Regions from separate parts of the Dietzia sp. NPDC055343 genome, predicted to be linked through region 1. Evidence: riboswitches for the same ligand, from Rfam matches in the RefSeq annotation. Region 1 holds a riboswitch; the other holds the start of a gene.
What was found. Region 1 has a riboswitch for S-adenosylmethionine ahead of ACWIE7_RS13415 (O-acetylhomoserine aminocarboxypropyltransferase/cysteine synthase family protein). Riboswitches for the same ligand answer to the same signal wherever they lie in the genome.
Positions count from the first base shown of each region.

Region 2: linked by a shared signal. The riboswitch ahead of ACWIE7_RS14490 (hypothetical protein) and the one ahead of ACWIE7_RS13415 (O-acetylhomoserine aminocarboxypropyltransferase/cysteine synthase family protein) in region 1 are both predicted to bind S-adenosylmethionine.

Region 1 covers NZ_JBSHMJ010000028.1:1,832-6,246, forward strand. The annotation lists gene metX (homoserine O-acetyltransferase MetX) at 1-985, opposite strand, end outside; gene ACWIE7_RS13415 (O-acetylhomoserine aminocarboxypropyltransferase/cysteine synthase family protein) at 998-2,332, opposite strand; SAM riboswitch class IV at 2,384-2,499, opposite strand; gene ACWIE7_RS13420 (bile acid:sodium symporter family protein) at 2,685-3,596, shown strand; gene ACWIE7_RS13425 (MFS transporter) at 3,704-4,415, shown strand, end outside.
Region 2 covers NZ_JBSHMJ010000033.1:7,016-11,430, forward strand. The annotation lists gene ACWIE7_RS14480 (serine hydrolase domain-containing protein) at 1-384, shown strand, start outside; gene ACWIE7_RS14485 (hypothetical protein) at 548-1,327, shown strand; gene ACWIE7_RS14490 (hypothetical protein) at 1,464-1,808, opposite strand; SAM riboswitch class IV at 1,842-1,955, opposite strand; gene ACWIE7_RS14495 (IS256 family transposase) at 3,174-4,415, shown strand, end outside.

The DNA.
Region 1 (4,415 bases):
AGAGCCGGTCGGTGGTCACGCCGCCGATCACACACGGCACCGGGCAGGAGTGCAGTGCCTCCTCGACGCCCCCGCGGTCTAGGCCCACGTCGTGACGGTTGAGCGCGTCGGTCAGCAGCACATAGGTGCAGGCGTCGAAGCGGGAGACGAGCTTGCCGGCCTGGTGGTCGAGGTACGACTGCACGGCGAAGCGACCGGACATTGACAGGTCCTCGGCGCGCGGATTCTCACCGGGCTGGGGCCGGTTGGAAAAGCGTTCGTCGAGCTCCACCTCGCCGCGGTACGACAGGTGGGCGATGCGGCGGGCGATGCCCAGACCGGTCACCGGCGTGCGACCGGTGCCGTGATAGCCACCCTGCTGCCAGTGGGGGTCGGAGGTGACGGCCATGATCTGTGCCGTCTGGATGCCGATCTGATCCGCCGACGCGCGCGCGCCCACGGCCAGGACGCAGGCCGCGCGGACACGCTCGGGATGGGTGATCATCCACTCGAGCGTGCGGGCCCCACCCATCGACCCGCCGATCACCGCAGCCCAACGCTCGATGCCCAGCAGGTCGGCGAGCATCCGCTCGGAGGTGACCATGTCCCGCACGGAGACGGCGGGGAAGCGGGCGCCCCAGTAGTGGCCGTCGGGGTGCAGTGAGCTCGGCCCGGTCGACCCACGGCACCCACCCAGGACGTTGACGGACACCACGCAGTAGCGGTTGGTGTCCAGCGGCAGTCCGGGCCCCACCAGCCCGTTCCACCAGCCCGGGGTGGGGTGCAGTGAGTCGACCGGCCCCACGACGTGCGAGTCGCCGGTCAACGCGTGCTCGACGAGCACCACGTTGGATCGATCCTCATTGACCCGCCCCCACCGCTGCACCGCGAGCGTCACCGCCGGGAGGACGACACCCGTGACCAGCGTGAGGTCGCCGATGGCGACGTGGCCGAGGGTGCCGTCACCCGGAGGTAGCAGCGCGAGCGGATCGGAGGCGGAGACCATGGGCGCGTGAGATCAGGAGATCGCGGCGAACCCGAGCTCGAGGTCGGCGATGATGTCCTCGACGGCCTCGATGCCCACCGACAGGCGGATGCTGGAGATGGACACCCCGGCGTTGGCGTTGGATTCCGGGGTGCCCTGCGAGTGGGTCGTGGTGGCCGGGTGGCTCACCAGCGACCGCACGTCACCGATGTTGACGAGGCAGGAGTGCAGCTTGAGCGCGTCGATGAACGACCAGGCCCGCTTCTTGAGGTCCTCGTCGGACGCGCCCTCGGGGGCGGTCAGCTCGAATGTGACGATCGCGCCGGCGCCCTTGGGGGAGATCTTCTTCTGGATGGCGTTCCAGGGCGAGGACGCCAGGCCGGCGTAGGAGACCGACGCGACGTCGCTGCGGGCCTCGAGCCACTCGGCGATCGTCTGCGCGTTGGACACGTGCCGCTCGACGCGCAGGCTCAGGGTGTCGATGCCCTGCGCGATGGCCCAGGCGTTGAACGGGCTCGGCGCGGCGCCGGTGTCACGCAGCAGTGTGACGCGGGCCTTGAGCGCCAGGGCCGGCGCGCCGAGGTCGGCGTAGACGGCGCCGTGGTAGGCGGGGTCCGGGGTGGTGAAGGACGGGTAGAGGTCCTCGCCGTCGCGCTGCGCGCGCCAGTCGAAGGAGCCGCCGTCGACCAGGACGCCGGCCAGCGAGGAGCCGTGGCCGCCGAGGTACTTGGTGGCGGAGATGACGACGACGTCGGCGCCCAGCTCCAGGGGACGGACCAGGTACGGGGTGGCCGTCGTGTTGTCCACGATGAGCGGCGCCTGGTTGCGGTGAGCGATCTCGGCGATGGCCGGGATGTCGAGCACGTCGTTGAGCGGGTTGGAGATCGTCTCGGCGTAGAACGCGCGCGTGTTGGGCCGGACGGCGGCCTGCCACGACTCGGGATCGTCCGGGTTCTCGACGAACGTGGTCTCGATGCCGTACTTGGGCAGGGTGTGGCGCAGCAGGGCATCGGTACCGCCGTAGAGGCGGGGCGAGGCCACGACGTGTCCGCCGGCCTGGAGGATCGACTGGATCGCCGCGGTCTCGGCGGCCTGTCCCGAGGCGAACATGGTCGCGGCGACGCCGCCCTCGAGGGAAGCGATACGCGCCTCGACCGCGGCGACGGTCGGGTTGGTGATGCGCGTGTAGATGGGGCCCATCTCGGACAGGGCGAACCGGTTGGCGGCCTGCTCGGCGTCCGCGAAGACGTACGAGGTGGTCTGGTAGATCGGCAGGTTGCGGGCGCCGGTGTCGGAGTCGACGGGCTGACCTGCGTGAATTTGGCGCGTCTCGAAGGCCCAGTCTGGATTGCTGTTGTCGTATGTCATAGGGGCCTGGCCCCTCCTCTCGTCAGAGGGTCCGGCCGCTGAAGGACAACGGACCCGCGCTTGCCTGCCACCGTATGTGGTGTGGGCCAGGTCGTCTCCCGGGGCACCCCACCGCGGTGGAGGGTTGCCGTCCAGCGAGCCGGGGCTTGTCGCTGGAACTCATGACCTGGGGTCAGGCTAGCCTAGGCCGTTTACCGCCCGCAACGAGGGGCTACGTGACCGGCTGACTGGTCCCAGCCCGTAGGCCGGAGTTCGGGCACCGCGGCCCCCGGACGTGGGATATCGTCACCGGTCAGTGGTCCAGATCACAGGCGGCCCTTCCGTCGACGGACCGAGGACCGGAGGAGACCCCGTGGACCAGAGTCCCCTGATCGAGATCGGCCTACCCATCGCGCTGGCGATCATCATGGTCGGCATCGGCCTGAGCCTGACCAAGGAGGACTTCGCGGTCCAGGCCAGGGCGCCGTGGGCCACCATCGTCGGCCTGGTCGCCCAGTTGATCCTCGTGCCGCTCGTGGGCGTCGGGGTCACCATGATCTTCGACCTCTCGCCACTGCTCGCGCTCGGCGTGATCCTCGTGGCCGCCTCACCCGGCGGCGCCACATCGAATCTCATCACCTACCTGGCCCGCGGCAGCGTCGCGCTGTCGATCATCCTCACCGCCATCGCGTCGGTCGCGGTGATCCTCACGCTGCCGCTGTGGTTCGACATCGGAGCTCGTGTCATCCCCGGTGCCACCGAATACGACGTGACGGTCCCGCTCGGCCAGACCTTCGGGCTCCTGCTGGGCGTCATCCTCATCCCCGTCGCACTGGGCATGCTCCTGCGAGCCCGCAAGCCGGCGCTGGCTGACCGGATCGAGCGGTTCGTCGGCGTCGTCGGGCTCGTCGTCCTGGTGGCACTCATCGTGGGCATCGTGCTGGGGGAGCGCGACCGCATCGTCGACCTGGTCGCCTCGGTCGGCCCCGCGGTGATCGTCCTCAATGTCGCGGTGATCATCCTGGGTGGCCTGGTCGCCTGGGTCTGCCGCCTGGGCCGCGCCGAGCAGATCGCGATCGCTGTCGAGCTCGGGATCAAGAACACCACGCTCACGATGCTCATCGCGTTCACCGTGATCGGCATCGAGGAGGTCGGTCTCGCCGCGGCGGTCTACAGCATCGTCATGTACATCACCACGTTCGTGTTGGTCTGGGGCGGGCGCCGGCTCATGCGTACGGCGCCCTTACCGGCGTCAGGGACCCCGGCAGCATTCGCCGCCCCCTGAACGGGTTGACCGTCACGGGAGCCACCCGGCACGCGGCGTAACCTGCTGCGGTGCCCCAGCCCGTCGCCGAACACCCCGGTTTCTCGCCCGCCCGCGTCCAGCTCGCGATTCTCGCCCTCGCGCTGGGCGGGTTCGGCATCGGCGTCACCGAGTTCGCCGCGATGGGCCTGCTCCGCTCGATCGCGGACAGCTTCGACATCTCCGAGCCGCAGGCCGGCACCGTCATCTCCGCCTACGCCCTCGGTGTGGTGGTGGGCGCCCCGCTGCTGACGGTGTGGACCTCCCGCTGGCGGAGGCGGACCCTGCTCATGGTCCTGATGGGGCTGTTCACGGCGGGCAACGTGGTCGCCGCGTTCGCGCCCACCCTCGAAACGCTGGTCGCCGCACGCTTCCTCGCCGGCATCCCGCACGGCGCGTACTTCGGCGTCGCCTCACTGGTCGCGGCCTCTCTCGCCGGGGCCGGCAAGCAGGCGCGGGCCGTGGCCCAGGTGCTGCTCGGTCTGTCCGTGGCGAACGTGATCGGCGTGCCCGTGGCCACCTGGCTCGGGGAGGCCGCGGGCTGGGAGTCCGCGTTTCTCGCTGTCGGAGTGATCGGGGCCGCGACCGTGGTGGCCATCCTCGTCGTCGTCCCCGAACCCACGGTGGGCGTCGTGGTCAGGGCGCGCGAGGAGTTGGCGGCGCTCGCCCGCCCGCAGATCCTCGCCACCCTCGCGGTGGGCGCAGTGGGCTTCGGCGGCATGTTCGCCATCTACACCTACATCCAGTGGACGATGGTCGACGTCGCCGGCATCGACCGCGCCTGGATGCCCGCTGTGCTGG
Region 2 (4,415 bases), on a different contig from region 1:
GAACTCGGTGCGGTGAACGGGCAGGGACATGCCCGGTCCGTGGCCAGGATCCAGTCGATCCTCACCTGCGCGGGCACGGTAGACGGTCACCGGTTCGTCTCACCAACGACAATCGACCGCATCGTCGAGACGCAAGCCGACGGCACAGACCGGGTTCTCGGCGCCCCGATCCGCTTCGGGCTCGGGTGGGCACTACCGAGCGCGTCCATGCCCGGGGTGCCTTCGGGCAGGGTGTGCTGGTGGACCGGATACGGCGGCTCGGTCGTCACGGCGGACCTGGACCGCGGGATCACCGTCGCCTATGTGATGAACAAGATGTCGCCCGAGCTCGTCGGGGCCGCGCGACCGAACGACTACCTCGAGGCGATCTACTCAGCGGTGTGACGATCTCACGTCTGATCATGCCGTTCCGGTCAGTGGTCCCCGGGGCGGGAATGTCACCGCTTGGTGTGGACCCCGGGGGTCGACGACGATAACGCGGCGGCGATGTCTGAATGACATCCGGCGTCGTTCACGCACGCTCCGAGGACGCGTGAACGATGTCAGGATGACCGGTATGGCTCAACGACGGTCACGCCTGGTCGCCGTTGTCGTCGTCGTCCTCCTCACCGGACTCGTCGCGGCGGTCCTGGTCTACTCCGGCGTCCGGCAAAGCACGGTCGTCGTGGACGCCGAACCCACCGACCGGGTGGTCTCCGAGGGGCTCTTCGGCGCCAACCACCGGCACCCGTTCGGCACGTTCACCCCCGACCGCGAGCCGCAGCAGGGACTCGTCGACAGCGCCCGATCCGCGGGGATCAGCATGCTGCGCTATCCCGGCGGCACGGTGGCCAACACCTTCCGGTGGAAACGGGCGATCGGGCCGCGTGAGGACCGCGGCTGCCAGACCGGCGGCGGCGACGGTGCCCCGCTGGACAGCACCATCGGGCCCGACGAGCACATGGCGCTGGTCGAGCAGATGGGCGCCGAGACCACGATGGTGGTGAACTTCGCCACCGCCACCCCGCAGGAGGCGGCGGACTGGGTGAGCTACATGAACGCCCCCGTCGGCACCAGCCCCTGGGCGGACCTGCGGGCAGAGCACGGCCACCCCGAACCGTACGGGGTGACGTGGTGGGAGGTCGGCAACGAGCCCGATGTGGGCGACCAGGCCTACTGGATGGAACAGGACGCCTCGATCCTGCCCGGCGAACACCCCGAGCGCGCCCACAAGTACGCCTTCGGCGGGACGACCGAGTTCACCGATCAACGCCACAGCGCTCGCCGCGCGGGGCCGCCAAAGGCCGGAACGCGCACCTGGATCCGCGACCCCGACACGGGCGGGTAAGCGCGGCTGACCAAGGCCGGGCGAGATGGGCAGGTGTCACCGACCGAGTAGAAAATGACGACGACGACAACCTCGCCCCCGACAGCGGTGAGAAAGCTCTGAATCTCACCGCATCTCTGGCGCTATCCGACCGAGTTCATACAGCTCCGCACGCAGGCTCGCACGACGTTCGCGCATCGGCCGCCACGAAGCTGAACAGTCGACCGCCCACGCTGAGGATCCGGAATCGCGGACGCCACTGGCCGACGGTCACGCCACCGACAGAGAGTCGGCTCAGCCGGTCGACCGCGTGGTTCCACACGATGGCCTCCAGGCCGTCGCCGTTCAACTCGACCAACCCGTCGGGGCGAATCCGTACGAACACGTCGTGGAGCGGTTGATCCGCTTCGATCGATTTCCGGGCCTGGATGAAGTGCACTCGGTGGCCGGCGCGGTAGGACCCGCACGCGCCTCCCGCGGATGACAAGGGTTCGTGTGACATTGGGGGCGGCTCCTTACTGGAAGCCTCCGGCTGGAGGCGCTCTTGCCAAGTACCGGCCGGTACCGGGCCGCTTCGTCATCCGGGCCACCCGTGAACGCGGGGTTGGCGCACCGCCCAGCCGGAGCCTCGGGACGGCAACTCATGAAGCACGGCCACCATAACCGCGCACTACGACACCATCGTCTGAACGCAGGGACGCGCTGGTCGACGTCAACGACAGGCGAGCTCCGGTCCGCCATGGAGTGAACCTCCCTGGATCTGTCGGAGGGTTCCGATCTAACAAGGAAGACTGGAACCCATGTCGGGTCCCTGATGGGAGTGAACCCGGCGACCCTGCGGAACTGGATCGAGGCGGGATCTCACCCTTCGTCGCCGGAGTCGACCGCCGAGTCCGCGGAAGTCCGGCGACTCAAGCGGGAGAACGTCGAGCTGCGCCGGGCGAATGAGATTCTCAAGAACGCGTCGGCGTTGTCGCAGCGGCGGAGCTCGACCGCAGACTTACCTGATCGCCCGTCTACATCGACGTCCGCAAGGGACGATTCGGGGTCGAGCAGATTTGCCGCGTGCGCACCGAGCACGGCATCGGAGATCTCCGGAGAGCACCTAATACGCCCGCTCGGCCGCGCCGTCCACAGAGGTCGAGCTGGATGACGCGTACGCCGCCCACGAAGTGTTCTGCCTGTTCCACTACCAGCGCGGCCTGTACGGGGTGCTCGGGGCTGTGGCACAGCCTGCGCCGGCGGGGTCGCGACGTCGGACGGGACCAGGTCGCCCGCCTGATGCGCATCTGCGGCATTGTGCGGGGTAAGCGGCGCACGATCACGACAGAGTCGGATCCCTCGGCGGATCGGCATCCCGATCTGACCTGAGTTCCACAAGTTGACGGCGATTCATGGCTCGGGCGGGCGAATTGGCCTGGTAACAGCGTTGGGAGCCTGAGTTGCGGGGCACTAATCGGGTGGTGATTGGGCGCCACCGGACCATGATTACCGCCAGCTACAAAGCTCTACCAGGCCTCGACGCGTTGGAACTTCCGCACCAAGCGCGGGTTCAAGGTGCTACGAGCAATCTCCGCCGCTCCTCATCGGCCGAAAAATTGTCGGACACGCGCCGCTGGCATGCTGTCGGGCAGCCGGTGCCCCCGCTGCGTGGTCGAGCCCGCTAAACGTTGCTGCGAAGCTGACCTGCACGAACATGCACTCATCCCTGAGAACTCACTGTTCGGCGTTGTCAGTAGTGCCCCATAGAGTGGTGTAACTCGGTGGCCGAGATCGTCAGCAACGCCCGTGTCGTTGACGGATGTAGAGCGGCCACCGCGTGATCCTTCGAGTCAACCTTCCACAGAATCCTCGAGGAACCACAACGATGACCGCACCTCACATTGTCGACCCCGCCGGCCTGCTTGGCCAAGCCCTCGCCGACGCATCCCCGGATCTCATGCGCGAGCTGCTGCAGACCATGATCAACGCCCTGCTCTCGGCCGACGCCGACAGCGTCTGCGGCGCCGAATGGAACGCCCGCACCGCCGAGCGCACCAACCGCCGCAACGGTTACCGCCACCGCCCCCTGGACACTCGGGTCGGCACCGTCGACGTCGCCGTCCCGAAGCTGCGCTCGGGTTCCTACTTCCCGGAGTGGCTGCTCGAGCGCCGCAAGCGAGCCGAGTCCGCGCTGATCACGGTCGTGGCGGACTGCTACCTCGCCGGGGTCTCCACCCGCCGGATGGACAAGCTGGTCAAGACCCTGGGCATCGACTCACTGTCCAAGTCCCAGGTCTCGCGCATGGCCGCCGACCTGGACGAGCAGGTCGCCGCGTTCCGCCACCGGCACCTGGACGAGGCTGGCCCGTTCACCTTCGTCACCGCCGACGCGCTGACGATAAAGGTCCGAGAGAACAAGCAGGTCGTCAAGGCCTCGGTCCTGCTGGCCACCGGCACAGGCGGCGACGGCCACCGCGAAGTCCTCGGCATGCAGGTCGCCACCAGCGAGACCAAATCGTCGTGGAACACCTTCTTCGCCGACCTCGTGGCCCGCGGCCTGGGCGGCGTTCGGCTGGTGACCTCCGACGCCCACGCCGGGCTCGTCGAGGCGATCGCGGCGAACCTGCCCGGAGCCGCCTGGCAGCGCTGCCGCACCCACTACGCCGCCAACCTCATGGCCGTGTGCCCCAAGTCCATGTGGCCTGCAGTGAAGGCGATGCTGCACAGCGTGTATGACCAACCCACCGCCACCGCGGTGCATGAGCGGTTCGACCGGCTCCTGGAGTACACCGACGGACGACTGCCTGAGGTCGCCGACCACCTCGGGGACGCCCGGGAGGACCTGCTCGCCTTCACCGGTTTCCCGGACGACGTCTGGCGACAGATCTGGTCCAACAACCCCACCGAGCGGCTCAACCGCGAGATCCGCCGCCGCACGGACGTCGTGGGCATCTTCCCCAACCGTGATGCCATCGTCCGCCTCATCGGCGCCGTGCTGGCCGAGCAGACCGACGAATGGGCCGAAGGCCGCCGCTACCTCGGCCTCGAAGTCCTCAGCCGCTGCAGACTCACACTGACCACCAACCCCCACACCAGCTCTCAAGCGGAGGCGACCGCCGATCCACTG